Anaerobacillus alkaliphilus: one gene and its partner. The protein of the gene in region 2 interacts with the protein of the main gene of each other region in a pairwise test. Links are inferred from orthologs where the notes say so. Each region holds a gene or a part of one and is shown on either strand. Other genes may lie near its edges. The genes, in order: ligA and leuS.

Evidence for each region.
Region 1: the proteins of leuS (region 2) and ligA interact in binary tests that used the Escherichia coli proteins (3 or more experiments, as listed by UniProt). The link is inferred for Anaerobacillus alkaliphilus from one-to-one orthologs.

The regions. Positions count from the first base shown.
Region 1 is NZ_QOUX01000025.1:37,043-54,476, forward strand. What follows is about bases 1-2,913. They hold ligA (NAD-dependent DNA ligase LigA), read left to right. Parts: upstream 1-413; coding sequence 414-2,414; downstream 2,415-2,913. Other genes in these bases: pcrA (DNA helicase PcrA), read left to right, coding at 1-278; DS745_RS06705 (CamS family sex pheromone protein), read left to right, coding at 2,475-2,913. In the rest of the region: more of DS745_RS06705, read left to right, coding at 2,914-3,632; sodium/proline symporter PutP, read left to right, coding at 4,177-5,655; DS745_RS06715 (nucleotidyltransferase domain-containing protein), read left to right, coding at 5,741-6,451; DS745_RS06720 (PspA/IM30 family protein), read left to right, coding at 7,198-7,869; DS745_RS06725 (NfeD family protein), read left to right, coding at 7,879-8,412; DS745_RS06730 (flotillin family protein), read left to right, coding at 8,425-9,963; DS745_RS06735 (hypothetical protein), read left to right, coding at 10,034-10,540; DS745_RS06740 (CBO0543 family protein), read left to right, coding at 10,689-11,234; DS745_RS06745 (RDD family protein), read left to right, coding at 11,349-11,825; DS745_RS06750 (hypothetical protein), read left to right, coding at 11,840-12,286; DS745_RS06755 (DoxX family protein), read left to right, coding at 12,482-12,880; DS745_RS06760 (ring-cleaving dioxygenase), read left to right, coding at 13,044-13,982; DS745_RS06765 (hypothetical protein), read left to right, coding at 14,149-14,367; DS745_RS06770 (hypothetical protein), read right to left, coding at 14,449-15,492; DS745_RS06775 (hypothetical protein), read right to left, coding at 15,525-15,986; and more genes. UniProt on the Escherichia coli protein: DNA ligase that catalyzes the formation of phosphodiester linkages between 5'-phosphoryl and 3'-hydroxyl groups in double-stranded DNA using NAD as a coenzyme and as the energy source for the reaction.
Region 2 is NZ_QOUX01000046.1:1,006,983-1,021,075, forward strand. What follows is about bases 9,156-12,224. They hold leuS (leucine--tRNA ligase), read right to left. Parts: upstream 11,865-12,224; coding sequence 9,447-11,864; downstream 9,156-9,446. Outside these bases: DS745_RS20110 (hypothetical protein), read right to left, coding at 1-288; rod shape-determining protein RodA, read right to left, coding at 404-1,582; putative lipid II flippase FtsW, read right to left, coding at 1,745-2,884; DS745_RS20125 (hypothetical protein), read left to right, coding at 3,053-3,283; DS745_RS20130 (putative polysaccharide biosynthesis protein), read right to left, coding at 3,311-4,951; DS745_RS20135 (HD-GYP domain-containing protein), read left to right, coding at 5,362-6,450; DS745_RS20140 (hypothetical protein), read left to right, coding at 6,548-7,078; DS745_RS20145 (BaiN/RdsA family NAD(P)/FAD-dependent oxidoreductase), read left to right, coding at 7,423-8,691; DS745_RS20155 (MDR family MFS transporter), read right to left, coding at 12,377-13,573.

The DNA of each region.
Region 1 (17,434 bases), on a different replicon or contig from region 2:
AAGAAGCACCAGCTTGGGCGAAAACATCAAGACCTAGCCCAGCAGCCGCTCCACAGAGACAACGAATGATGGCATCTTCCCGTCCGCAAATGACAACAACTGGTGGCGATCAATTCTCTTGGCAAGTAGGCGACAAGGCTGAGCATAAAAAATGGGGCATAGGAACAGTCGTTAGTATGAAAGGTTCTAGTGAGAATGTCGAACTGGACATTGCTTTCCCACAACCTATTGGTATCAAACGTCTAGCAGCTAAATTTGCGCCGATAAACAAAGTTTAGTAAATGTAGAATGTAGAATGTAAAATGCAGAATGTAGAATGTTTAGAAATGCTTCGTAGCACTACGAAAAAATTCTACATTCTACATTCTTAATTCTACATTATCTCTACATTCTCAAAGGAAAGGACGAAAAAAATGGATCGTATGGAAGCTGAAAATAAATTAGCTGAATTAAGGGAAAAGCTTGAGGAATACGGTTATCATTACTATGTATTGGACAAACCGATTGTGTCTGATGCCGAGTATGATCAAGCTATGAACGGGCTAATTCAGATTGAAAATGAGTACCCAGATTTAATTACAGAAGACTCACCTTCTGTCCGTATTGGTGGTGAACCACTACCTCATTTTGAGAAGGTTCAACATGAAATTCCGATGTTAAGCTTAGGGAATGCCTTTAACGAACAAGATCTTCGTGATTTTGATCGCCGTGTAACTGAAGGCTTTGGTGGTGCTGTAACTTATGCTTGTGAGCTAAAAATTGATGGGCTAGCAGTTTCACTGAAATATGAAAAAGGACGCTTTGTCCTAGGGGCAACTAGAGGAGACGGTACAACTGGGGAAAACATCACAAATAATTTAAAAACAGTACGTTCCATTCCGATGAGGTTAAAAGAAGCAGTCGATTTAGAGGTTCGTGGTGAGGCTTTTATGCCCAAGAAGTCTTTTGAGAAGTTAAACGAAGCAAAACGAGAAGCGGGTGAGGAACCATTTGCTAACCCGCGGAACGCAGCGGCGGGGTCTCTTAGACAATTGGATCCAAAAATTGCTGCAAAGAGGAATTTAGATATTTTCCTATATTCGCTTGCACAAATCAAAGATAAAGAGCTTTCTTCCCATACTGAAGCTCTTGAATATATGAGTCAGTTAGGCTTAAAAACAAACAAAGAAGCACGACACTGTAAGAACATTGATGAGGTTATTGAATATGTGGACAGCTGGTTAGACAAGCGTCCTCATCTGCCATACGAAATTGATGGGATTGTTATAAAAGTAGACTCATTAGAGGCTCAAAAAAAGCTTGGATTTACAGCGAAAAGCCCAAGATGGGCGATTGCTTATAAATTCCCTGCTGAAGAAGTGGTGACAACCTTGGAGGGGATTGAGCTAAGTGTTGGTCGTACTGGAGTTGTCACTCCAACAGCGCTTCTTACACCAGTACAAGTGGCTGGGACTACTGTAAAAAGAGCTTCACTACACAATGAAGACTTAATCCGTCAAAAGGATTTAAAAATTGGCGATAAAGTAGTAATTAAAAAAGCGGGTGACATTATTCCTGAGGTTGTAAATGTACTTGAGGAACTCCGGACTGGAGAAGAAGTAGAATTTCATATGCCTACCCATTGTCCTGCGTGTGAAAGTGAATTGGTGCGTTTAGAAGAAGAGGTAGCCCTTCGTTGTATTAATCCAAAATGTCCAGCTCAAATTCGTGAAGGTCTAATTCACTTTGTTTCAAGAAACGCGATGAATATTGATGGCTTAGGAGAACGAGTGATCACCCAGCTATTTGAACATGAATTAATTCAGGATGTTGCTGATATATATAAGTTACAAAGAGATGAATTACTAAATCTTGAACGAATGGGTGAAAAATCTGTAGACAACCTCTTACAGGCAATTGAAACGTCTAAAGGGAATTCATTAGAAAAACTTTTATTTGGTCTAGGGATTCGTTTTGTTGGTGCAAAAGCGGCGAAGACTCTGGCACAGCATTTTGAGAACATTGATGGATTACATGAGGCAAGTGAAGAAGAGTTAGTTGCAATAAATGAGATCGGTATTAAGATGGCAGAATCGATCGTTCGCTACTTTAATACCCCAGAGGTCGGGGAACTTATTTCAGAGTTAAAATCCCTTGGAGTAAATACAGAATATAAAGGTCCGAAAATTGAAGTTTCTGGTAATTCGATTTTCTTAAACAAAATAATTGTCTTAACTGGTAAGCTAGAGATATTATCAAGAGAAGAAGCAAAAGAAAAGATTGAGGCACTGGGCGGTAAAGTAACAGGCAGTGTTAGTGCCAAGACCGATCTTTTAATTGCTGGGGAAAAGGCTGGCTCGAAGTTAACGAAAGCAGAGAGTTTAGGTATTGATATTTGGAATGAAGAAAGATTAGTGGAAGAATTAAATAAATAGTCGGGTGGGTGGCTTACGAGTCATCCTCCGAGCTGTGTTTAGGTAGAGGAGGGTGTCATTTTGAAACGTTTCGTAAGTGTACTAGCGATAACGACACTTTTTTTATCGGGATGTATTGGGGTACTCGAAAAAGAAGAAGAAATTATAGTTATTGAAGATACAGAAGATGATGAGCAGGTTATTATTAGTCCAAATTTAAATACACCAGAAAACTATTACCGAACAGTTCTGCATGAAGGAGATTATCGCCATAGTGAAGCTAGAGGCTTAGTGCCACATGCTGTGTTTAATCGAATTGATATTAATCAACTAGAAATTGGATTAATGGAGCTAGCTTCTACGAGGTTTTCGCAAAATCAATATTTCTTTCAGGAAGGTCAGTATTTAGAGGGATCATTAATTAATCGATGGCTACGAAGATACAATCCAGAAATGGAAAGCCATCGTGAAGGCTTAAATCCACCGTTAGGAGAAGGCGATACGGAGAGAGAAAAACATGAAAATCAACCGTCTTACTTGTCTCATATTATGGAACACAATTATTTAAAGGGTGTTGAAGACGGCGGGTCTCTTGAATTAGGTGGCTTAGTATTGGGGATCTCTTTAAACTCAATGTATTACTATCAAACGGAGGTTGGTGGTCCATCGTTTGAAGTTCCTTTAGATGAAGAGGACATATTGGCAGAAGGAAAACGAATTGCGATTGAAGTATTAAACCGAGTTCGTGAGAGAGACAACCTAGCTAATGTTCCAATTATGATTGCCCTTTATAAAGAAGAAGTTCGGAGATCACTAGTACCTGGGACATTTATGGCCATGACAGTGATTGAACCAGGGAAACGTATTGAACGTTGGGAAACCATTAATGAAGCGTACTACTTTTATCCGTCAAGGCAAGCCACACAGGATTTTCGGGAAGACGCCAACCGCTTTGCGAACTTTAAGCAGGACATCGACGGCTTCTTTGACAATTATGTAGGTGTTGTAGGCAAAGGTCGCTATAAAAACGATCAACTTCAAGAGTTAACGATTACAATTAACTTACAAACTAGCAGCAAAGCAGAAATTATTGCAATGAGTCAATATATAACCGATCGAATGAAAAAACATTTTCCAACCACACTAACGGTTCAAATCTACTTAACATCGTTAGAAGGCGCTGAGAGTATTATTGTCCGACACTCAGAACAAGAACCTTTTGTGCATATTTACCGTTAAAAACAGAAACGGCTATCAATGTGATAGTCGTTTTTTGCTATGGAAGTAAAGGAATAAGCCTAAGATTGTGGGTGTGAAATTGGTCAGTTCAATTGGACTGATTTATTTTTTTTTTTGTAATGAAAAAAGAAATAAAATTATATAGAAATAAAATTAAAAATCAAGCTATTTTATACTTTGTTCAAAAAAAATTCAAATTTATTTAAATTTAGTTAGGTGTATTTATATTCTTATATACAGGAGAAAATGCGTTGTTCGGCATAAAAGGTGAATAATTATACTAATAGAATTTTATTTTGCTAACTTTCCGACTGTTCGGTTAATTACTTTGTGTTATATTATCAACTATCTTCTTATATGTATAGGTTAACAGTGCTTTTTAGTTAATGTATAAAGCTGTATAGGAAAAATGTGTCTGGGGAATAGGAGGTGGAAATATGGAGCACGCATTATCAGCAGCAACCTGGTTTTGGTTATTTATTCCGATGCCATTACTAATCGTGCTATCTGTCATCACATATTTTACTGAAGGGAGAGAATAACATTGGAAACAGCAACGTTAGTTACGTTTATAGTTTACTTAGTTGGGATGCTGGCAATCGGTCTTTTTGCTTATCGAATGACTAGCAATTTATCAGATTATGTTCTAGGAGGAAGGAGGTTAGGTGGGGGAGTCGCCGCGTTGAGTGCGGGTGCCTCTGACATGAGTAGTTGGTTATTGCTAGGTTTACCTGGGTACGCATATATTGCTGGTATGGAAGCGATTTGGATTTCCGTAGGTTTAGCTGTTGGGGCATACTTAAATTGGCAGTTTATCGCTACTCGCTTACGAAAGTACACTGAGATTGCAGGAGACTCTATTACAGTACCTGATTTCTTAGAAAACCGTTTTCGAGATGACTCAAAAATTCTTCGGGTAATTTCTGCATTTGTCATCTTAATCTTCTTCGCCTTTTATACATCTTCAGGTCTTGTCGGAGGAGCTTATTTATTTGAAGCTTCATTCGGATTAACTTATACTCAGGCATTATGGATAGGTGCTATTGTAATTATTTCATATACGTTCTTAGGTGGATTTTTAGCAGTCAGCTGGACAGATTTCTTCCAAGGGATCTTAATGTTCTTGGCTCTAATCATTGTTCCGATAGTTGCTATTGCTGAAATGGGTGGCTGGAGTGCAACGGTTTCAGCGGTAGGGAATGTGGACCCAGCTCATCTAGATGTATTTGCTGGTGTAACAGCGATGGGGATTATTTCTTTAGCTGCTTGGGGCTTAGGTTATTTTGGTCAACCTCATATCATCACGCGTTTTATGGCTGTGAAATCGTCTAAAGAAATTCCTAAAGCTAGATTAGTAGGGATGAGTTGGATGGTATTAGCATTGATGGGAGCAATCTTTACTGGATTTGTTGGGATTGCTTACTTCTCAGCAAATGGTCCAGCAGATGCGATTGCTGATGGCGCCCATGAAACAGTATTTATCCTATTTACCCAAATCTTATTTAATCCTTGGGTATCTGGTTTCTTACTGGCAGCTATTTTAGCAGCAATTATGAGCACAATTGACTCACAATTATTAGTATCTTCAAGTGCGATTACTGAGGACTTCTATAAAGCTATTTTTAGAAAAAATGCTAGTCAAACTGAACTGGTTTGGGTCGGTAGAGCAGGGGTTGTCTTAATTGCAATTATTGCGATTATCCTCGCTTACAATCCGGAAAGTTCAGTACTAGATCTAGTATCATATGCGTGGGCAGGCTTTGGAGCAGCGTTTGGGCCTGTCATTATTCTAGCATTGTTCTGGAGACGCATGACTCGAAATGGTGCATTAGCTGGAATGATCGTTGGTGCAGTAACAGTCTTTGTCTGGAGTGAGCTATCAGGTGGTTTATTCGACCTATATGAAATTGTTCCAGGATTTATCTTTGGCTGGATTGCCATTATGGTCGTTAGCTTAATTGGTAAAGAACCATCGCAAGAAATCTTAGATGAATTTGATAGTGTAAAAACTAGTAAAATATAATTATTTGTGGAAAAAACACACCTTTAGATGGTGTGTTTTTTCCATTTTTGTTAGAATAAGAGAAATGGTGTCGAAGGAGGAAGAAATGGAGCAATTGCCAATTCATGCAGCAAAAAAATTCGTTAGCAAGTTTCACCCTAACTGCGATGCAGCCTTGCTAGCAGGTAGTGTTGTAAGTGGCCAAGCAACCGCAACTTCCGACTTGGATATTGTCATATTTGACCGCAATCAGTCTCATTCCTATAGAGAGTCTTTGGTAGAGTTTGGCTGGCCGATAGAGGTATTTGTACATAATCTAGATTCTTATAAACCATTTTTCGTTAGTGATTGTGAAAGGGCGCGACCGACGTTACCGAGGATGGTGTCAGAAGGAGTAATTCTTAAGGACAATGGGATTGTTGTTGACATAAAGAACGAGGCAAATGAGTTGCTGGCAAAAGGACCAGAGAAGTGGTCGGGTGAAATCATTCGATTAAAAAGGTACTTTATCACTGACGCTTTGGATGATTTGCTTGGCGCAACTGACCGATCGGAGGAATTACAGATTGCCAACACTTTAACAGAACTTGTTAGTGAATTTGTATTAAGAACTAACGGGCACTGGATCGGTTCCTCTAAATGGGTCATGCGGACGTTGAAGCAGTTTGATGAACAGTTCGCTCAACAGTATTTTGAGTCATTTGATCTGTTTTATCGGACGGGGGATAAGGCAGACGTTGCTGACCTAGTCGAAGATGTTCTACGTCCTTATGGAGGAAGATTGTTTGAGGGGTTTTCGATAGGGAAGAATAGTTGAGGTTGTATTGTAGGTTTTAGTGTAGGTTAGATCGACGTTGCTGCGCGTGTTTACCAGTAACTAGGAGAATTGTGTAAGTGGCGGAGATCTTGCTGCTGGTATTTTCCAGTGATTAGGAGAATTGTGTAAGCGGCGGAGATCTTGCTGCTGGTATATTCCAGTAACTAGGAGAACCTTGTAAGCGAGAATGATCTTGCTGCGTTTATTTACCAGTAACTAGGAGAAAGTTGTAAGCGGTAATGCTCTAGCTGCGTGTGTTTACCAGTAACTAGGAGAAAGTTGTAAGTGAGAATGATCTTGCTACTTGTATCTTCCAGTAACTAGGAGAATGTTGTAAGCAAGAATGATCTTGCTACTTGTATCTTCCAGTAACTAGGAGAAAGTTGTAAGTGAGAATGATCTTGCTGCTCGCATCTTCCAGTAACTAGGAGAATATTGCAAACTAGAATGATCTTGTTGCTTGTATCTTCCAGTAACTAGGAGAATCTTGTAAGCAAGAATGATCTTGCCGCTCTTATTTTCCAGTAACTAGGAGAGTATCGTAAGTAAGAATGATGTAGGCGCATGCAATTCTTGGCTATCACATAAAAAATTTAGCTCAAAGTTAGCAACAAAACATATCCACCTATATCTCAAACATTTTTCTTTAAAATAATGAAACCTAACTTTGTAAAAAACCGTAAATACTACTATAAAAAGTTATAATTTCATTTAAGTTGAAATTTACTAAATAAGGAGGGGTTTTTATGTTTGAATTTTTTAAACGAATTAAGACGGTAGTTAGTTCTGAGCTTAACAGTGCGCTTGACAAAGCGGAGGATCCAGAAAAAATGTTAGATCAGTATGTAAGAGACATGAGTGCTGAAATCAGGGAGGTGGAAGCAGCGACGGCAAAAATGATTGCCGAAGAAAAGTTGTTTAATAAAAAGGTCAATGAAGCACGAGACATGGTTGAGAAGCGTGAACAACAAGCATTACAAGCGTTACAAAGCGGTAATGAAGATTTAGCAAGACGTGCGTTAGAAGATAAGCAACGATTAGCAAATGAATATGTACAGTTAGAACAACTTCACCGCAGTACGGCACTTCAAGCAGAAGACTTAAAAGAAAAGCTGAAGCAAATGAAATCAGAATTCCGTGAGATGGAGTTAAAACGAGATACATTGAAGGCGAAAGCTGGTGCAGCGAAAGCAAAAGCACAGATGAACCGTTCGTTATCGTCGATGAATAACGGAGGATCTAAGCAAGGCTTTGAGCGTATGGAAAAGAAGGTTATGCAATTCGAAGCTGAAGCTGAGGCAAGTGAAGACTTACGAGTGGCAAACCAAAGCTTAGATAAGGAGCTAGATGCCCTTCATAAAGAGAGCAGCGTTGACCTTGAGCTTGCCCGGTTAAAAGAAAAACTTAACAGTGAATGAGGGTAATCAATGGAGCTTTTTGGCTTTACCTTAGAAACAATTTATATGTATGCGCTAATTATTGGTGCGAGCTTAACATTACTTTATATCTTGTTCGGCGATTTATTAGAAGGGATCTTCGAGTCATTATCTGAAGGTCCCGTAAATCCAACTGTCGTTTTGGCGTTTATAACAATTTTTAGTGCGATGGCTTATTTGATGGAGAGGTTAACTTCCGTTCATAGTTTTATAGTCTTTTTGGCTTCTCTTGTCACTGCACTCATTTTAGTGACGTTGTTAAATGTTTTCATTTTAATACCACTTTCTCAAGCGGAGGCGACGATGGCCTATTCTGATGAAGATCTAAAAGGTCGGATTGGTAAGGTGATTACCTCGATACCTGTCGATGGTTTTGGGGAAGTAATGATCCAAGGACACGGTGGTAACATCGCCAAGTCTGCGGTGAGCTTCGAAAATGATGCGATTCCTTATGATACAGATGTATTAGTAATTGAAGTGAAAAACGGGGTATTACATGTGGTGCCTCATGAAAAATTCGATTAATTGGAGGTTATTATGGATTTAATTTATATTGTTGTAGGTATTGTAGCATTTTTAATTTTAGCTCTTATTGGTGTATTTGTAACAAAGTATCGTACAGTTGGTCCAGATGAGGCTTTAATTGTAACAGGTAGTTATTTAGGCGGAAAAAATGTTAACATTGACGAATCTGGCAATAAAATAAAAATTGTTCGTGGTGGTGGTACATTTGTTTTTCCAGTATTCCATCAATCAGCATCTTTAAGTCTATTATCTAGTAAAATTGATGTTTCTACTCCTGAGGTTTACACAGAACAAGGTGTACCTGTTATGGCTGACGGAACAGCGATCATAAAGATTGGTGGCTCAATTGGTGAAATAGCCACAGCTGCCGAGCAGTTTCTTGGGAAAACAAAAGCAGATCGTGAAAATGAAGCAAAAGAAGTATTAGAAGGTCATTTACGTTCAATCTTAGGTTCGTTAACGGTTGAAGAAATTTATAAAAATCGGGAGAAGTTCTCGCAAGAAGTTCAACGAGTTGCATCACAAGACTTAGCGAAAATGGGTCTTGTCATTGTTTCATTTACAATTAAAGATGTTCGTGACAAAAATGGTTACTTAGAATCACTTGGAAAGGCACGGATTTCTCAAGTGAAGCGTGATGCTGACATCGCCACGGCGGAAGCAGATAAAGAAACGAGAATTAAGCGTGCTGAAGCTGACAAAGAAGCAAAACGTGCTGAATTAGAAAGGGCAACGGAAATTGCAGAAGCTGAAAAGGTAAATAAATTAAAAGTTGCTGAGTTCCGTAGAGAACAAGATGTAGCAAAGGCACGAGCTGACCAAGCGTACCATTTAGAAGAAGCTCGTTCGAAACAAGAAGTTATGGAACAACAAATGCAAATTCAAATTATTGAGCGTCAAAAGCAAATCGAATTAGAAGAAAAAGAGATTCTTAGACGTGAAAAACAATACGATTCAGAAGTTAAGAAAAAGGCAGATGCGGATCGTTATTCAGTCGAGCAAGCGGCTGAAGCAGATAAAACAAAACAATTTACTGAAGCAGATGCTCACAAATACCGTATTGAAGCCATGGCTAAAGCCGAAGCTGAAAAAATTCGACTTGACGGTATTGCGAAAGCCGAAGCTGAACGTGCAAAAGGTCAATCAGAAGCAGAAGTTATCCGCTTAAAAGGTCTTGCTGAAGCGGAAGCGAAAGAGAAGATTGCAGAAGCATTCGAGAAGTACGGCCAAGCGGCTATGCTTGATATGATCTTAGAAATGCTTCCTTCATATGCAAGAGAGGTTGCTAGTCCACTAGCTAATATAGATAAGATCACAGTTGTTGACACAGGTTCAAGCGGCGAAAATGGCGGTGCGAACAAAGTCACTGGATATGCAACAAACTTAATGTCAACATTACAGGAGTCATTAAAAGCTTCATCTGGCATTGATGTTAAAGAGTTGATTGAGAACTTCTCTGGTAAAGGCAATGTGAGAGCAAGCATTGACCAGTTATCAAACGAATTAGCAGCATCAAAAGCTCCAGTGGAGCAACCGAAAACAGAAGAATAAGATGTAAAAGCCGGCCTTTAGAGGCTGGCTTTTCTTCATCTAGTAAAACTAATAGCTAGAGGTGATCAAAATGACGATCAGAACAATAGTAATGATCTTAATAGCGTCCGTTATCATTGTAGGTTGCGGGAAAAGCGATGAACATCAATATAATGGAGTTACTGTGAAGGTAGATCCACATGCTGTAAGTTATGACTTTCCACCCGCTGTTCCGGGCTATGCTCATGCTGGTGATATAAAAATTGAAATGGTTCGTGGTGGTTATGAGTGGGAAGCGAACAATCAAACAATCATGTCGGACGCAGCATCCCCAAACCAAATTGCTGAGTGGTTTGAAGCGTTGGAGTTAGCTCCGAATTCGAAAGTAGAAATTGAACTAGAAGGTCAGCCTTCTCTAGAGGTATTTTTATGGGAATCAGACTACAGAGAGGTAGAAGTTCCGGTAAAAGAAAGTGAAATTCAACTACCCGATACAAAAGGCAGATACATCTACGAAGTAGTTGCCAATTGGTCTAGCTTTGGCAAGGAAAAAGCCAAAGGGCGCGTTTCTTATACATTTGTTGTGGAGATACAGTAATAAGTGAAGGCCTGCCAAGCGGGTCTTCTTTCTTTTTTCTAAATGAATAGCAACTTCCTAAAAATGGAATATTAAAAATGTGACATTTAGGTTAGTTTGTGTTTATATTACATATTCTTTAAGGACGAGCTCGCTGGAGGTTTGATGAGTGAATAATAAAGAAAAAATTGAAGAACTGTACAAGCAAGTAAGTATACAAACCTATGAAAAATTGGACATCTGGAAGGATACTATTTTATTTACGTGGCAATGGTGGATTGGGGTTGGTTTGTCTATCATCCCTTGGATATTATGGATTATCTTTAGGAGAAAAGAAAGCACGTTACGTCTTTTAACAGTTGGTTTTTTTGTTATGTTTCTTTCTACGTTTTTGGATTCGATCGGTGTCCAGTTAGGATTATGGTATTATACACATGCACCGCTTCCGTTAATTCCAGCATTTTTTCCGTGGGATACAACCTTAATGCCTATTGTCATCATGGGGTTGATCCAGTTTAAACCGAAGCTAAGCCCTTATATCAAAGGCTTGATATTTGCAGGGTTAACTTCATATGTGGGAGAACCCCTGTTTATTTGGCTCGAACTATATAAGCCAATCGCTTGGAAACATATCTATTCGTTCCCAATTTATTTTTTGATATATTTGATTTCGAATAAAATATACATCGGAAACTCTTATCATAAAAGCACTTAACCTTTAGACGAAAGTAAGTGTCTTTCTTTTTTTCTGAATATTCAGCAATGACTTGAAACTTATTACGCTTTTGTTCGTATATATAGTGAGAACACGTTTAAGGAGGGCTAATTGATGGAAGAAAAATGGGTAAATAAATTCCTCGATGAAAAGTATCAAGCTAGTTTTTTTTCGCGGTTGTTGGCGATTTTTTACGATCTCATCACATTGGCAGTGGTTCTAATTATATCTGGAATTCTAATGACTTGGTGGATGTTTCACCAATCGAATGCCCCTGACACTAGTAATCTCTTTTATATTCGGGAATATATTTGGGAGCATGAATTTCATTTGTTTGTGATTAATTGGATTGTCTTAGGAATCGTGGCAATCGTTGTTCAATATATAATCCCCATGTTTTCAAAGCAAACGGTAGGGATGAAGATGGTAGGCTTATATTTACGGGATGAAAATGCCAACGAGATAAGTAAAAGTCAGTATGCAAAAAGAGAAATGCTGAAAGTGTTTTTATTTCCGACAATCTTCTTTTCTTTTAAAAAAGGAAAACGGCCTTTGTATGACCAATATTCTAAAACATTCTTGTTATATTAAGGGGAGAGGTGAAAATGTTAGAAAAGATTATCTCCTACACAATTGCTTTTTTTTTCACTGTAGGAGTTTACTGGAAGTTTGTCCTACCAATCGAAATGTCGGAGTTAATTCAAAACCAAACATTGCTTCAGTTGATTATCTTTATAACTCTAGCAATCTTTCCTCTTCTGATGGCTTGGACGGTTAATACGAGAGGAGTAAAGTCTTTACTAATTTCTTTACCATTTTATCTGAGTGGCTTACTTCTATTGTACCGTGGCTTTTACCTGAGCGATCAATATTCAATACTTGATACATTGTTCGCAAAAATAGTGAGTACCCATTCAGAAGGGGATTGGGTAGCGGCAACATTCTTGGGCCTCGAAAGTTTTCTGTTTTATATTATTGTCGCTGAGCTAGGGGTGATCATCTCTCTCATTGTCTTTAAACAAGAGAAAAAGGTCGTTGCGAAGGGACTTTAATTCATTCGTAATGAGTATAGCAAGGTAAAGGATTAAGGCTCATCTGAAGCCTATTTTTTTTGTAGTTAGAAAAAATGTTTGACATGGTTGAGATAAGGGGTTAATATTATCTTAAATTCAAGATAATTTAATTCAAGATATTTTTTGAGTATATACCTTGAAATCAAGATAAAAACAACTTTAGGAGGAATTAGAATGGAAGATTTAGGTTTATTAATTATTCGTGTAGTAGTCGGTGCTTTATTTATTGGTCATGGAGCACAGAAGCTTTTTGGTTGGTTCGGTGGTTATGGGTTAAAAGGAACGGGCGATTGGCTTGTTTCGATAGGATTAAAACCAGGAGTTACAATGGCATTATTTGCAGGGTTAGGAGAATTTGTTGGAGGTATCTTATTTATATTAGGGCTTTTAACTCCTTTAGCAGCAGTGTTACTTGCAGGAACAATGCTAGTGGCAATTGTGAAGGTTCACGGAGCAAACGGTTTATGGGTGACTCAGAATGGATATGAATATAATCTAACGTTAATCGCAGTTGCTATTGGTATTGCCTTAATCGGACCTGGTCAATATGCGCTTGATGCACTTTTATGGTAATATATCTTGATTTCGAGATATAATGAGTAATAGATGATAAAACTTAAGTAATACTAATCAAACGATTAATTAGTCTTCAATGTGTGTAAAACAAGAGTAAGAAGAAGCTAGCAACGCAGGATCATTTCTTTCCTGCGCTTGCCTATTGATGAAAGGAGATAACATGACTAAAAAAACACTAGGTATCCACCATATAACAGCAATCGTCGGTCACCCACAGGAAAATGTAGATTTTTATGCTGGAATTTTAGGTCTTCGCTTAGTTAAGAAAACAGTCAACTTTGATGATCCTGGCACGTACCATCTATACTTTGGAAACGAAGGAGGTAGTCCAGGAACAATCATTACCTTCTTTCCGTGGGCAGGTGCTTATAAAGGAAGAATTGGCGACGGCCAGGTTGGTGTTACTTCTTACGTGGTGCCAACAGGTGCATTAAACTTCTGGAGAGTACGCCTTGAAAAATTTAAGATTGATTACAAGGAGACTATTCGCTTTGGCGAAACATACCTAGAGTTTGAAGATCCTCATGGTTTACGTTTAGAAATCGTTGAAAGAGAAGCTGGTGAAAAAAATCACTGGGAGTTTGGTGAAGTGACATCTGATGTAGCGATTAAAGGCTTTGGTGGAGCAACGTTATTTTCCAACCATCCCGAACAGACAGCTATCATGCTCGAGAAAATCATGGGGCTTGAGAAAGTTTGTAAAGAAGGGGAGTACTTGCGTTTTCAATCCACTGACGATATCGGAAATATCATTGACTTGAAAATGAAGCCAACCGGTAAGGGGCAAATGGGTGTTGGCACTGTTCATCATATAGCATGGAGAGCGAAGGATGATGCAGATCAATTGGATTGGAAGCAACACGTAGAAAGCTTCCGTTTTGGGGTTACTCCAGTTCAGGATCGAAATTACTTTAATGCGATATATTTTAGAGAGCCTGGAGAAATCTTATTTGAAATTGCGACGGATCCCCCAGGCTTTGCACATGACGAATCGTTTGAGACTATGGGCGAGAATTTAAAGTTACCAGCTCAATATGAAGTTCATCGCGAACAGCTCGAGCAACATCTACTACCACTTGAGGTAAGAAAATTAGATTAAAGGACTGATCTTGAAGTGAATATGGAATGCACCGAATCTATTTGAAATTTTAGGATGTTTAAATCAAATTAAAAGTAAATGTATAAAACCCCCAAGCCAAAATTATATTACCAAATATAGTATAGTAACCTTTGAAAAAAGGTAATAAAGTTAAAGGGGAGATACGATGAGTACTAATAACGGTGGAGTACTTGATATTTTAAGAAAGCTTGCGCCAGGTGCACCAGTTGCTGAGATTTACCTAAGAGGAAAAAAAGTACCTCTTGTTAATTATGTTACGATGACCGGGGATTTAGTATTTTTTAACGGACCGAATTGTGAAGTTTGTGTATTTGAAGTAGCAGATATTAACGGTGTTTGCTTTTTACCAGTAGAAGCTGATTAATTTTTTTACACAAAAAGAGGGGATAGACTTATCCTCTCTTTTCATTGTTTCTATTCGTCCCTTTTAAAAACTGTATCACCATCAAGCTTTAGGTGAAAACTCAATGCCGTTAATTTTTTCACAATCAAACGTTTTAATTTTATTATTTAAGGCAAATTGAGCTACTTGTTGATCCGGATCTACCGAAATAAATCGACTAACCTCAACGGAATTTCCTTCTATATACAAACTATGAACAGGGAAATTAGGGGGGAGGTTAAATAATATTTCTAAGATCGACTCATTTGGTTGGCACGAGTGATTATTAATAGTTTCCTTAGGATTCGTTTCCATAGGAAGGCACGAGTGATTATTAATAGTTTCCTTAGGATTCGATTCCATAGGAAGGCACGAGTGATTATTAATAGTTTCCTTAGGATTCGTTTCCATAGGAAGGCACGAGTGATTATTAATAGTTTCCTTAGGATTCGATTTCATAGGAAGGCACGAGTGATTATTAATAGTTTCCTTAAGTTTCGATTCCATAGGAAGGCACGAGTGATTATTTATAGCTTCCTTAGGCTGGCTCGTGTCATTATTTATAGTATCCTTAGGAATCGGTGAGGAAAAGGAATTATAGCTTTGTTCCAAATGCAATTTTTGTTCATCGGTTTGTTTTTGTAATCTGGTCATCCTGTCATCCAATTGACTATGTTTATTGTTAATTTCCTTTTTTCCTTTCTTTACCACGTGGAACCAAGAGTGTATATCGGTGAAGGTCGATTGCTGCCCACTTATTTTTTTCGCTAACTGTTTCGTAAGGTTATCTAAAGTGTCCATTTGCTTTTCTAAATTCTTGTAATCTAACAATTTCGTTTCAAGATGCGACAATTTTTCCAATGTTATTTTATTGGAGGTCACAAGTGTTTCGTAAGATGTTGTAAGATGATGAAGCTTCACTTGAAGCTCTTCGTAATTTTGCTCTACTGCTACGCTTTTTTTCAATAGATAGTGGAGAACCTTTTCTTGTTGCAATAATCGTTGCATTAATTTAGCGTGAGTACAGTTCATATAGAAATATTCTTGATTGCCATTCTCATCTATTTTTTTACTTTTCCAACAACCTCCTTGTGTATATTCACTCACAATGATCCCTCCTTTCTTGTCTTGATGTTGTTCTACACTCTCAGTGAAAAATGGAGTAACCGAATGGTCAATAGGAACAATATAAAGCTACCAATTCCAAAATACATAACGGTCGTTTGTTGCAAACTCTCAGTAAAAGGTAGACCACAAATCGAAGGGTCATAGGCAACGGCACCAATCATTGTTCCCATAATTCCACTAACCCCACCGTTGTAAACACCAGCGACAATCGTTTGTGTGTTTACCAAAGAACCGAACAGTAAGCCTATGAAAATGCCAAGTAGAATATTAATGCTCCCGACAAGATGGATGTTAGGGTGCAATAAAAAAAGCAGGATCGAAATCGAAAGACTAACCGCTGTACTCGCTGTGAGAGCAACGTTGAATCCGAAGCGATCACTAAATAAATTTTTGTGCCGATATAACTGTCTATAAGAATAGAAACTTATGACACCACTAATGAGTAATAGAGTTACTAAAAGAAAATTAATCATGTCGGACTCCATTTCTTTAAGCGTTTTTCGAAGAAATCATGACCAAAATGAAGGAGCCGATAATAAAAACTTGAAAAAAACTAATGAATATCAAACTATTTGATGCAGCTGCCCCTACCATCGGTGCCATAATTCCCATCATTAAGCCATTGATGTACCCTGTTAGTAATGTTTGATAATCAAACACCCCCCCAAATAAACTGCCGATCGCCATCCCAATGAGAATAGAAATAAACGTTATTTCCATATAGTGCAACGGAAACTCGTTAATTAAAATAACACCTGAAGAGATTGCCATTCCTCCACCAGCGACCATTGCGATATTCATACCTAGATGAAAGCCAATTAGCTTACGTCTTTTCAATAAGTAAAGGTAGGAAATGGTGGCAAACAAAAAATTAAAATAAAAATAGACGGACAATAAAATTCCCACAAACATCACCTCATATGACTAAACCTTATCAAGATAGTTTTATGCATATGTAAGAAATATGCTACTGTCTATTCCTATCCTCTCGTTTATACATATAATATCTAGATTTTGTAAGTAGTAGGAAGGAGGTAATTCATGCGAACAGGCTTACGTCTCGATGATTATAGGAAGTTGCTGTTAGAGAAAAGAAAGAACGAGCCGAAGAAGATCAATGCACTTCATGAAAAAGGAGAGCGGTTTAGTTCGCCTCTTGGAGCAACGTCTACAGAAGAAATCAGGATTTTTAATGAATATATGGAACAAGTCAATTTTAGAAAAATTACCGAAGCTGCACCGGAAAGGAAGAGGCCTTTACTACTGAAGAAATTTTTTAAAATGAAACGAAATCAACAAGTAGAAATCTATTCTAAGCTAGGAGAGAAAACTCGATATAGTTTGGGAAAAGTGACAGCCGTTGGACGAGATTTTGTCATGTTAACGAACTTAAAGGATCGAATTTGGGTTCCTTATGAACAAATTGAGTCTGCCAATGTTCCAACAGGCATCCCGAACTATGACAATAGCCATCAATATTTTATTTATGATAATGATTTACGTCATAAATTATTAACTAATTTTGGAGAGACAGTAGCGAAAAGAGATGTGTATATTCAGCAATTTTTTGAGGAAACGTTGTACACGAATTTAAGAATGTGGAGTGGAACTTGGGTAAAAGTTGAGACTCCAAGTGAAACATTCTTTGGAAAAATTGACGGCACAAACGATCAAAGGTTGATGCTTTCTATGTTTAGACGAAAGCATGACATGACTATGAATGACGTATTATATGTATCTACTTTACGGTATACTACGTTACTCTCATTGTTAGGAAAGAGACTCGTAAATCTATTTCAATAAATTGGCAGTTACACTTGATGATTATAAAATATAAGACTAGCTAAATAAAAACTTAAAGCATAGGAGGACTACGATGAGTGCTGAAAGAGATATAATGGATCCTTTGTATAGACAACTA
Region 2 (14,093 bases):
CGTTTTTATCGCTTGAATTTTCAACGCTGTTGCAAAACTATAAAACAAGGTTCCGTCACCAAAATACTTTTCATGCATTTGCATAAATTCGTTCACTTCTGAGGCAGGAAGCATTAACAAAACATACCTAACTCTCCCGAACTCTTCTTTTGTAAGATATGTAATACGCGGATCTCGATAAGTCTCTACCTTTTCTCTTGTTTTTGAGTAAATAAATATCTCTTGATGATATGAATTCAATTGTAAAACACTTTGAGCCAGTTTTCCAAATCCAACGACTAAGTACATTTTTTACACCTCTCTTTTTTAACATCTGTAGACTTTATTCTCACAACGGTGGTAAATTCTCCTATATATAGACGAAGAGAAAGGTTGTAATCATTTGATTAACAACCTTTCTTTGTTATGCTAGTTCTTCTGATCCAAACATGTAGTGTCTTGTTCTAATGTTAACATTCAGGACAATACCAATTGCGATCATATTTGTTAATAATGCACTACCACCGTAGCTAACGAAAGGAAGTGCTAAACCGGTTATTGGCATTAACCCAATAGTCATACCGATATTTTGGAAAATCTGAAAAACGAGAAGTCCAATAATACCAGCTACTAAGTAACTACCAAAAATATTATTGCAACTAAAGGCGATAATAATCATTCGATAAAAAAGTAAGAAATAGATAACAATTAAGATTGTCGCACCGAGGAAGCCAAATTCTTCCCCAATCACAGTAAAAATAAAATCAGTATGAATTTCTGGTACAGCCCCACTTTTCGATAAAACTCCTTCAGTAAATCCTTTGCCATACAACTGGCCTGAACCAATCCCTTGCATGGCATTAAGTAGTTGGTAACCCATATCTCCTGGATCACTCTCTGGATCTAACCAACCATATATACGTCTCAATTGATGTGGCTTTATAATGCTTGTAAACAATTCAAAGAAGTTATTATGAAGCCAAATCAAGGTAGATAGAAAAGAGACTACTAAAGCACCTAGAAAGGCAAATATCTTCCACGATATTCCTGCCATTAATAACATCGTTGCCATAATACTTGCAATAACTAAGGCAGTTCCTAAGTCCGGCTGTACTAAGATTAAAAAGAAGGGTGGAAATCCTACTGCCATTACCTTTAACACGACAATACAGTCTTCTTTTAACGAGCGCTCGCGATAATCTTTAGTTATTAGGAAAAGTAAGTGTGCTAGAGCAAGGACTAAAAAGATTTTTACAAACTCGGATGGTTGAAATAAATTTCCCCCAATGCTTATCCAACGTTGGGAACCATTTCTTTCAATCCCATAAAAGTGTACAGCTATTAGTAAGACTAACCCTATGACATATAGAGGAATTGTAAAATTTTTAAACATGTCATAGTCTATTAACATTGCTCCGATCATTAACATAGACCCGATAATAAACCATACTACCTGTCGTTTCACAAAAGCTGCAGGTTCAATATTATATTGCCCCGCCATTGCTGCACTATATATAGCAAGTAAGGAGATACACATAAGTAAAAAGATTAAAAACAATAACGTATAATCTAACTGTTGAAAATATGTTTTACGTTCGTTCATGGCACTCGCTTCCTCCTGTATTTATCAAAACCACTATTGTGGACTGTTTTAAATTCCTAACTATTAATGTTATCATAGCAGTTTTATTTAAACAAAGGTATTTTTTCGGGAACTTCTCTTCTTCTTAGAATATAAAAAGGTACTTATCAAAAAAGTACCTTTTTAACTTACCTTATTTAATTCATTACTCGATTCTACTCTCTTATTCGTATATCTAGCAATGTTTGCAAGAATACCAAGACTTATCGCTGTAATCATTAATGATGATCCACCGTAACTCACTAATGGTAGTGGAATTCCTGTAATAGGTAGAACCCCTGAGACCGCTCCAACGTTTAAACAAACCTGTAAAGCAATCTGAAAGGCTATCCCAAAGGCTAACAAACTCCCAAAAGGTGTGTTGGCTCTTGTCCCAATTACTACCCCTCGGAAAACAATAATTCCTAAACAAAGAAACACAAATATGACCCCGAACAAGCCCAGCTCCTCTGCTACAATTGCTAGAATAAAATCAGTATGAGCTTCTGGTAAATAGAATAACTTTTGAACACTTTGACCAAAGCCTGCACCTGTTATACCACCGTGTGCTATGGCTATATAGGACTGAATAAGTTGATAGCCTGTCCCAGTTTCATCAGCAAACGGATCCATAAAACCGGTAATTCGATTCATCCGATATTCCTCTGATCTGGCGTAAATCCAAACAACAAAACCCGAAATACTCCCTAATGTTACTAAATGAAACATTTTTGCTCCAGAACAAAATACAATCAACCCCGCCACGGCCAATATCAATGACGCTGTACCTAAATCGGGTTGTTGCATAATTAAGATAAATATCCCTACAACAATTAATAAAGGAGGTAAGACCCCTTTGACAAATTGATTTATATACTCTTGTTTTCTCGAATAAACATGAGCTAAATAGATGATCATCCAAAGCTTCACAAATTCTGATGGCTGAAGCCTCATAAACCCAAGATTTAACCAACGTTGCGCCCCTTTAACTTCAACACCTAGCGGAGTAAGGACTAAAATTAGCAAAACAAACGATGTTAGGACGATTGGAAAGACTAATTTTTGATAGTATCTATAGGGAAACATCATAAAGAATATAAAAAGGACTCCTGAAACGATAATAAATTGTAATTGCTTTTTAAAGAAATGCAAGTAAGCCCCTTGATAACGATCATATCCAATTACATAGCTCGAACTATAAATCATGATTAAACCAAACGAGACTAGCAAGAGTACCGTTCCGATTAAAATCCAATCATTTTCTTTTTTTAACGATACTTCCATACTATCCCTCCTTGACCGATTACGTTTAATTATAGCAGACAGATATTCCTAGAAAAAGAGATTCCTTGGGCCCAATTTTTATAATTAGGCTTCTGACCTAAAACTTCCCTTTTATCTAGACATAGACTAATTACTGAGTGACACATACCTATCAAAAGGAGCGATCTTATGTACGACTATCGTCAGTTCCCTGAAAACCAGTTTTATCCTGGTTTTCCATTTTTTCCACCAGGACCTACTCCTGGCCCAACACCACCACGACCAAGGGACTTAGAGCTAAGAGTAACTCAGTTAGAAAGAGTAACACAGCGTCAAGGAGAAGAAATTGAACGGTTAAATCGCCGTCTCCGCCGCTTGGAACGTCAATTAGGCTTTGGAATTGGTGGACCACAATACTAATAGATATATTAGAGTGGCAGTTAACGGTTAACTGCCACTCTCCTGACTTCTTTGCTTCTTATTTAGAAACTTAAAGCGAGAACCTAATATCTGTCCCGCTAGGTTGGAACGTATGCCTAAATATAAATAGACAAGTCCTCCTACAGCCACGGAGACTAGTAAGACAATAAAGGCGTTTAGACGATTTTCCAACGGTAGTACAATGCTTACAGCTTCTTTTGTCACTACGACGATAACCGCCATGATTAAAGAAAAGATAGAAATAAGTAAGAACCGTTTCAGGACAAACGTATAATTGTAATTGCCATACTTTCCAATGGCCCAGATATTTACCCCCAAAGAAGTTAAATACCCCAACCCTGTAGCATAGATGGCTCCTACAGCTCCTAGTTGTGTTAAAAAAAACGTATTAAAGCTTAATTTTACAATTAAACCAGCCAGTAAACCTATAACAGCAAAGCGTTGCTGATTAATCCCTTGGAGAATTGCTGACGTTACGGCAAAGATTGAAAATAACACAGCTACTGGCGCATAGTATCGTAAAATCCACGCTCCAATTTCGATATCCTCTAGACCAAACAGTGCCCCGTAAGCAGGATTTGCAAGTAAAGAAAGTCCTATCGCAGCAGGTAGAGTTAAATAAAGAATAATCTGGTACGTTTGAGTGACTTGTCTTTGTAATAACGTTTGATCGTTATTTATATACGATTTTGTTATCGTTGGCAAAATGGTTAATGACATCGCTGTAGCAATGGAAACAGGGATTAAGATGAGTTTGTGCGCTGCTTGTGAAAATGCTCCGAATGCCTTATCAACCGCTACTTGATCATATCCTATTCCATATAGAGCCTTATTAAACGTCATTAAGTCAATCATTTGATATAAGGGAATAGCAAGTCCTACAAACGATAGCGGTAGCGCATAGGTGATTAGCTCCTTATAAATCGATGTTAATGGCAAATGATGATTTACTTTACTTTCAAGGAGTTGATTATTTAAGTGCACTCGACGCCTAAACCAATAGTATAATAACACTGTTAAACCACCAAGCGCTCCAACGAAAGCTCCAAAAGTAGCAAACGCAACTGCAAGCGCTATTGATCCATTCATGACATGGACGATCACAAATGTTAAACAAAGGATAAAGATAATTCTAACAATCTGTTCGATAACTTGAGATACCGCTGTGGGTCCCATCGACTGGTGCCCCTGAAAATATCCTCGAATTAACGACATAATCGGAACGACCAATAGGGCTACACTGACCATCCGTATAGTTAATATGACATCATCAATAGTATTTCCTTTTAGGTCCTTCCCATCTACTACTTGATTAGCAATAGGTTCTGCTAATAAAAAGAGAATGAAAAACGAAATTAGTCCAGTAATCGACATAACGATTAATCCAGATTTAAAAAGCCTTCGACCCGTTTCATAATCTCCTAGGGCATTATATTTTGAAACAAACTTTGAAACAGCCAATGGGATCCCGAGAGTAGCCACACTTAAAAGAACGGTATAGGGAATGTAACCAAAGCTGTATAAAGCTAACCCTTCAAGCCCTACGATTGCTTGAAAAGGAAATATGTAAATTAATCCTAGTATTTTCGAAATGAAGATAGAGGCTGTTAATATCAATGTACCTCTTACCAACTTAGAGTCCGCCATAAAGCACCTCTTCTATTTTAAAATTATATATAATAATGATTTATTCAAGCATTCTACTGTCATTCATTTTAGCAGTTTGTGTCACTAGGTACAACGACAAACATACATAACCAATTCGAGGTTCGATTCTTTTTGTAAACATTCTATCTAAAAAGCTATTACCTTTGGATAGTTGTACTATATAATGTATTTATTGTAAGGCTCTTTTCGTAAACATTGTACTCTTTTCTTACATAATTTATTGGCTGATATCTTCATCTAGGGTATTTTTCCGATTATTTTAAGATAAAAAAGCCCTAGTGGTAACTTCTTAGTGATTTGTGTAAAAATCCGGCTTTTGGGATTTTTACGAAAGAAACAAACTTTGCGAAAACAACCTATTGTAAACATGGATGAGGAGATACAGAAAAATGTTATATAAGCCAATCAATGATGTTGTTTCAGGTGACATTAACGGGAGAAACATCTACGGAGCCGGTAAGATAATTCTAGTTAAAGAGGATATCGTCCTAACTGTTGGGATGATTACAAAACTGAAAAAATTAGGGATTACTGGAATATTCGTTAAACATATCAATATGCCCTCTATTGAGTTGGAGGAAAACGTCTCTCAGGAAACGAAAATTGAGACATTAGCTTGTCTATACTATGTTGTGGATACAATTAACAATAACCAAGCGATCGATTTGGTCCTTATTAAAGAAAATGTTGATAAATTGATCCAAGAGATTGAGCTTCATAAGGATATATTAGTTCAACTAATAGACATTCGTTCAAAAGAAAATGCCGTATTTATCCACACTCTTCATGTCTGTATCGTAGCTACGACCATTGGAACAAAATTAGGAATTAATAAAGAAGGTTTAAAAACAATTACTACTACCGCACTTCTTCACGAAATGATCAAGAGTGATAATAGTAGAAAGCATTTAACTGAATTAAACACATTAAGTGCAGAAGTATTTACGTTATTTAGGGAAATGAAGCAAAAGGTTGATTTTTTTCTAAAAGAAAAAATACCGTTGCCTCCATATAAACCAAATCACAATAAAGACGTTCAACGTTTTGCCGAAATATTAACTGTTGCAGATTGTATCGATAACTTATCATCACAATTTTCAGATTATCCAACATTAACACCATATGAAGCCATTGAATTTATGATGGTATTAACGGAAAAAATTGTCCATATAGACGTCATGAATGCATTTATAAGGACATTTTCTGTTTTTCCAAATGGACATTCTGTGAAGCTTTCCAATTCGAAGCAAGGGCTAGTCGTTAGGCAAAATCCGGCACTTCCTACCCGCCCAGTAATAGGTGTCTATGAAGGTGATTTTCAAAATGAAGAAGTACTAACGCTAGAAGTACAGGAATACAATCTAGCTTCTATTCCTACGCTATTTATACTAGATATGATTAGTCCAAATAGTATTGCTATTGAGGAAGAAAATAAACGAAAAGAGAAATTAGCAATATTAGCAGATATCGCTGATTAAGCCCACTTACTACAATACTTGTCTCTAATTCTAGATTTTCCATTCGTGACTATGGTACAGTTAATAAATCCAAAACAAATAGATAGGAGTGAATTTGATGAAAAAGCTAGGTTTTATGTTAATCTGCTTTTTATGCGTTCTCTTAGTAGCTTGCGGAAACAACGATGAAGCTACAAATGAATCAAAACCATTAATTACATTTTTAAATGAAACAATCACTGAAAAAGATGCAGAAAATGCCAAAGTATCCGATGAGGAAACTCTAGAAGATGCAGCTAATGACCTATTATTTCAAGAAATGCTGTTGGCTGAAGCTGAAAAAGCTGGAATTACATATGATGAATTTACGTTAGATGCATTAGTAGACCAAACTCATCAGATTTTTGAATATGATCAGGAAGCCATTACGTTTCTTACTGCTAAAAGTAAACTTTACAATATAACTCCAAAAGAGTATATTGATACGATTTGGAAAGATGGCTTACGAAAAAAATTAATCGCAAATAATTACTTAATGGAATACGTAGATCTTACAGAAGGACCAGAGTCAGATATTGAAGCTCAGGTAGAAACAATACGAACCGAGCTTTTAACCAAATATGAAGACCAGATTGAATTCCATTTTTAAAAAGTTAGCTATCGTTGTTTAAAACGATAGCTTTTTTATGCTTGGAAAGCTCCTCACAGGTATAGACAGTATGAAAAAAGTTTAACAAACCTAAAATAGGGATTAGTAGATCATAAACTTTTCATGTTAAAATACAAAGGTTGTGTTTATATAAAGCAATTTTCATATAAATTGTTGTTTCTTAAATTAAGCAGTATACGCATTACACAAGGTTTGGCGGGCATCTTTTCTAGACTTTAAATTGAATTATCAATAAAACCACTTATTTTAATCTATATAATTTGTTGTAATATTCATAAAAGTTTACGAAAAGAGCCGTATTTAAAAATGGTAGGTGTTTACATATGTATGATGTAATAGTAATTGGTGGGGGGCCATCAGGGCTTATGGCAGCGATTTCTGCAAGTGAGCATGGTGCTAATGTCCTCCTAGTAGATAAGGGTAACAAGCTCGGTCGGAAATTAGCGATCTCTGGTGGCGGAAGGTGTAACGTGACAAATCGGATGGAAGAGAAAGAATTAATCGCTCATATCCCTGGAAATGGGCGCTTTATGTATAGTCCGTTTGCCGTCTTTAATAACGAAAATATTATCGAGTTCTTTGAAAATTTAGGGATTAAATTAAAGGAAGAAGATCGTGGACGGATGTTCCCGATCACTGATAAAGCAGTAACCGTCGTTGAAACACTATTAAAGAAACTTCAGGAACAACGTGTTCAAATGTGGACAAATACTTCTGTAGACGAGGTACTTTACGAAGAAGGTAAGGTCATTGGCATTAAGCTTGAAAATGGGAAAACCATTCATAGTAAAGCAGTCATTATTGCCGTAGGTGGAAAAAGCGTTCCTCACACTGGAAGTACTGGTGATGGCTATCCTTGGGCTGAAAAAGCTGGACATACAATTACGGAACTATTCCCAACCGAAGTGCCGATTACCTCAAATGAACCCTTCATTAAAGAAAAAGTATTGCAAGGTATTTCGTTAAAAGATGTTGGATTATCGGTGGTTAGTCCAAAAGGGAAAGTTCTTAAACGTCATGAAGGAGATATGATTTTTACTCACTTTGGTATTTCAGGTCCAATTGCATTACGTTGTAGCCAATACGTAGTAAAAGCTTTAAAGAAATTCTCTGTTAATACAATTGAAATGAGTGTTGATTTACTTCCACTGAAAAGTGGCGAAGAAGTATTCCAAGAATTAAGAGCTATTGCTAAAGAAAATGAAAAGAAAGCTGTAAAAAATAGTTTGAAAGGATACGGATACCTAACTGAGCGTCTTCTGCATTTTTTCTTAGAAAGATCAATGATTGATCCAAATGATACATTTGCCAATATTTCAAACGAAAAACTACGCCACTTAGCTTCTCTGATTAAGAACTTTACATTTAAAGTAAACGGGACCCTTTCGATTGAAAAAGCCTTTGTTACCGGTGGTGGTGTATCCGTAAAAGAAATAAACCCTAAAACAATGGAATCAAAGCTCATGAATGGCCTATTTTTTTGTGGGGAAGTCCTAGATATACACGGGTATACAGGTGGCTTTAACATAACTGTTGCTTTTTCTACTGGATATACTGCTGGGAAAGGTGCAGCAGATGGCGTATTAGCTTAATTTCAAAAAGAAAGGCTGACTCAAAAGATCATTGAAAAATGACTTTCGAGCTCAGCCTCTTTATTTTATATAAAACTTAATGTGGACACGTGAAATGTTTATGAAGTAAAAACATAGCCTTAAAGGGAACCTATTTACAGGTGAGACTCTCTTACGTTCCCTTTTAAAACTTTCTCTGCCATCAAATGTCACGTGAGGCTGGCTTGCGTTACCTTTTGAAACAATTTCTTGCTTCAAATGTCACGTGAGACTCTCTTACGTTCCCTTTTAAAACTTTCTCTGCCATCAAATGTCACGTGAGGCTGGCTTGCGTTACCTTTTGGAACAATTTCTCGCTTCAAATGTCACGTGAGACTCTCTTACGTTCCCTTTTGAAACTTTCTCTGCCATCAAATGTCACGTGAGACTCTCTTACGTTCCCTTTTGAAACAATTTCTTGCTTCAAATGTCACGTGAGGCTATCTTACGTTCCCTTTTGAAACAATTTCTTGCTTCAAATGTCACGTGAGGCTGGCTTGCGTTACCTTTTGAAACAATTTCTTGCTTCAAATGTCACGTGAGACTCTCTTACGTTCCCTTTTGAAACTTTCTCTGCCATCAAATGTCACGTGAGGCTGGCTTGCGTTACCTTTTGGAACAATTTCTCGCTTCAAATGTCACGTGAGGCTGGCTTACGTTCCCTTTTGAAACTTCCTCTGCCATCAAATGTCACGTGAGACTCTCTTACGTTCCCTTTTGGTACACTCTCTTATCATTTAATTCGCGACGATATTCACTAACTTATTTGGTACGACAACGACTTTACGAATCGTTTTCCCTTCAAGTTCTTCTTTAATTTTTGCATCATTTTTCGCTAGCTCTTCCATTTCTTCGCGACTAGAGTTGTTAGGCATTAATAGCTTGCCTTTCAACTTGCCGTTCACTTGAACAACTACTTCAACTTCATTTTCTACAAGCATACTCTCATCAAAAGTTGGCCAAGCAGCATATGCCAACGTTTCGTTATGGCCTAACTTTTCCCAAAGCTCTTCGGCAATGTGCGGTGCAACTGGTGCTAGTAACTTTACAAAGCCTTCAACAAGTGCTTTTGGTAATTGCTGTTGCTTGTAGCCCTCGTTAATAAATACCATTAGTTGTGAGATTGCCACATTAAAGCGTAACCCTGCATAATCCTCAGTTACCTTTTTGACTGTTTGATGATATAAGCGTTGGAACGCCTCGGTTCCCTCCGTCTCAGTAATGATTGGGCTTAGTTGCCCCTCCTCAGTTACTAGTAAACGCCAAATTCGGTCTAAGAAACGACGGGCTCCATCTAATCCATTTTCGCTCCAGGCAATCGAAGCGTCCAATGGACCCATAAACATTTCGTATAAACGAAGTGTATCCGCTCCGTGGCTTGATACGATATCATCAGGGTTGACAACATTCCCTTTAGATTTACTCATTTTTTCATTGTTTTCACCTAAAATCATGCCCTGGTTGTATAGTTTTTGGAATGGTTCTTTTGTTGAAACAATCCCTAAATCATATAGGAACTTGTGCCAGAAGCGAGCATATAACAAGTGAAGAACTGCATGTTCTGCTCCACCAATGTAAATGTCTACTGGCAACCATTGCTTTAATTTTTCTGGATCTGCCAATGCTTCTGGATTCTTTGGATCAATATATCGTAGGTAATACCAGCAACTACCTGCCCAGTTTGGCATCGTATTTGTTTCGCGTCTACCTTTTTTTCCTGAAACAGGATCAAGGACATTCAACCATTCCTGGTTGTTAGCTAGCGGTGATTCACCAGTAGCAGATGGTCTGATTTGGTCCATCTTAGGTAAAAGTAATGGAAGCTCTTCTTCTGGAACAGCTGACATAGTACCATCTTCCCAGTGAATGATTGGAATAGGTTCCCCCCAATAGCGTTGACGACTAAATAACCAATCGCGCAGACGGAAAGTTACTTTGCTATTACCTTTCTTCTCTTCTTCTAACCAAGCAATCATCTTCCCAATTGCTTCTTTTTTCGTTAACCCATTCAGGAAGTCAGAGTTCACAAGTGTGCCATCACCTGTATATGCTTCTTCCTCTACATTCCCACCAGCTACTACTTCAATAATCGGTAGCTCAAAGGCACGAGCAAACTCATAGTCTCGCTCATCGTGTGCTGGAACTGCCATAATAGCTCCTGTTCCGTATGTTACTAATACATAATCAGCAATCCAGATCGGTAGTTTTTCACCATTAGCAGGGTTAATGGCATAGGCACCTGTGAAAACACCTGTTTTCTCTTTCGAAAGTTCTGTACGTTCTAAATCACTTTTCATCGAGATTTGCTTGCGGTATTCTTCAACCGCTTCTTTTTGTTCAGCATTCACAATTTGATCGACAAGTTTATGCTCGGGAGCTAATACTGCATAAGTAGCACCAAATAACGTGTCAGGACGTGTTGTAAAGACTGTAAACGTTTTGTCATGGCCTTCAATCTCAAAATGAATTTCTGCTCCTTCAGAGCGACCAATCCAGTTACGTTGCATATCCTTAATGCTCTCAGACCAATCAAGTTCTTCAAGATCGTCTAATAAACGGTCAGCGTAAGCTGTAATTTTTAGCATCCATTGCTTCATCGGGCGGCGTTCAACTGGGTGTCCACCACGCTCACTTTTTCCATCAATCACTTCTTCGTTTGCTAAAACTGTTCCTAAAGCAGGGCACCAGTTAACCGCAACTTCATCAATATAAGCAAGATCCTTCTCATACAATTTTAGAAAAATCCATTGCGTCCATTTGTAGTAATCTGGGTCAATCGTACTTACTTCACGATCCCAATCGTAAGAGAAACCTAGTGATTTGATTTGTCGACGGAACGTATCAATATTCTTATTTGTAAATTCAGCCGGATCGTTCCCCGTATCAAGTGCGTATTGCTCAGCTGGTAAACCGAATGCATCCCACCCCATTGGGTGAAGCACATTATAGCCTTGCATACGTTTCATTCTTGAAAGGATGTCTGTTGCTGTATAACCTTCAGGGTGACCAACATGAAGCCCCGCCCCTGATGGGAATGGAAACATATCTAATGCGTAAAACTTCTCTTTGGTCTCGTCTTCACCTGTTTTAAATGTTTTGTTGTTTTCCCAATACGTTTGCCACTTTTTCTCTATATCTTGATGTGAAAATGACATGTAAATAACCTCCTTATTTTTCTCTTTATGTATTAGTAGTGTAAAGCTTCGAGTATAGACTGTAAAGTTGTGGTAATTGCTTTTAAGACAAAATAAAAAACCTCCCACCACTAACGTTAACGTTAGGGACGAGAGGTTATTAACAAAATTATTCCCGCGGTACCACCCAATTTAGTGTTGGATACACTCACTTATTGACACCGTAACGAGGCCAGACGTCAAGAGCTACTATTCGTTCACCCTTGCAACTTTAAGGCGAGTTCATGGACTTTGTGATTGACTTGCACCAACCGTCAATTCTCTAGGTCACGAGGTTCCATTACTACTCCTCATCATTGTTTTTACTAGATATAGAAGTTATGATTAATAACTCATAATTCGTATTGTATAAATTTGTCGAATAAAAGTCAATAGCTTATTTCACATTTTTGTCAAAGTTTTTATATTTTATACAACATGTCATAATTGTGAAATATTTTTTTTGGAAAATGAATATAATCCAAGACCTTTCATTAACTTGCATTTGCTTCTTTGTGAACTGCTGTACCTACTAGATGACGATCGTACAGGTAAGTAGAGATAAAACCCACCATGAAAAACATCATTAATCCATAGAATAATGCTTGCATTCCAAACAAATCAACCACTACACCACCCAAAAATGGTCCAACCATTCTACCAGCAGTAGCTACACTATTTACAACACCCTGATAGAACCCTACTTTTCCTTTAGGGGCTAACTGGTTAGCGATTGTTGGTATCGCTGGCCAGACAAACATTTCCCCAATCGTTAATATGATCATCGCAACAACAAAAACTAGAAAAACTTCTGCTTGAGCCACGACGAAAAATGCGACCATAAAAATAGCAAGACCAAAATAAATCTGCCCCTTTAATGTATGGAACCATTTTTTGATCATTAGAGAGATGATTGGCTGACCAAGTACGATTAAGGCACCATTCACAGTCCAGATAATGCTATATTGAGTTAAGCTAATACCTAACGCTTGTGTGTGAACAGAGATCGTTGATTGCCATTGAACATACGCAATCCAGCAAATAATAAAGCCGATACATAAAATTAATAAAGCCTTAAATCTTGCTTTGTTCTCCACTGCTAACCCTTGTTCAAAAATATTCGTTTGTACTGTTTCTGACGGATCTACCTTAATATTTCTAAAACCAAAGAAAGCAATTAAGAAGAAGATAATATACATAAATCCGTTTGCAAAAAATACATAATCAAACCGAAACGAAGCTACAAGACCTGCTAGCGCTGCTCCAACAGCAACACCGAGGTTCTGAGCAACATAGATGGCGTTAAAGGCTTTTCTACCTCCTGCAGGCCAAACTGAACCGGCCATCGCATACATAGACGGGTAGGTGATCCCTGATCCAAAACCTAAGCCAACCATTAATACAACATAATAAATCCAAGTGTGATAAAATGCTAACGTAAATGCGCTAACCATTGTAATGGTTATTCCCAATAGAATGGTTTTGTACCCACCAATTCGATCAAAAAGTCGTCCACCAAGCAAATTACCAACAATTCCTGCTCCTGCATTTGCCATTAAAACAAGACCGGCAACACTCAGTGATTTCCCCAACTCTTGATGAATATAGATCGTGTTAAGTGGCCACAAAAAAGAAGCGCCTGTTACGTTTATCACCATTGCGATGACTAGTAACCATAACGCTTTAGGCATAATGACCTCTACCTCTCTCTTTATCTCTATCTCTTATTTTCTTATTTCGTATCTCTAAGAATTGTATGTTATATCTCTATATTTAGCAACGCAGAATTTTGTAGAAAAATGTTACTTTCGAGATGGTCAGAGGCTTCAATAACTAAGCCAAGTTTTTACCAACGTATAGTAGATAGTGCTGTTAACAGACTTTGTTGTTCAGAAACACTTATATCCCAACTAGAAACTTCTTGCCTAATCGTCGTGAGATTGCCATATCCTTTTACAAATCCGTTTAATCTTGCGACCAAGGTTGAATTGTGAAATCTTTCTATACTTGGATACACTTCCATTAACCTTTTTACTGCTATTGGGTATCTTTTTAAATAATATTTTTGATGATAATCCTCGGCTAGTGTAAAACCATTATATGGCACAATCTCTGTTTGTATTTCTTGCTGAAGATTATTCTCTATCTTTTTTTTGACAACTTCAATTGCTTTTTTTTGAGATTGATCATGATAAAAAAGGATTGAGATGT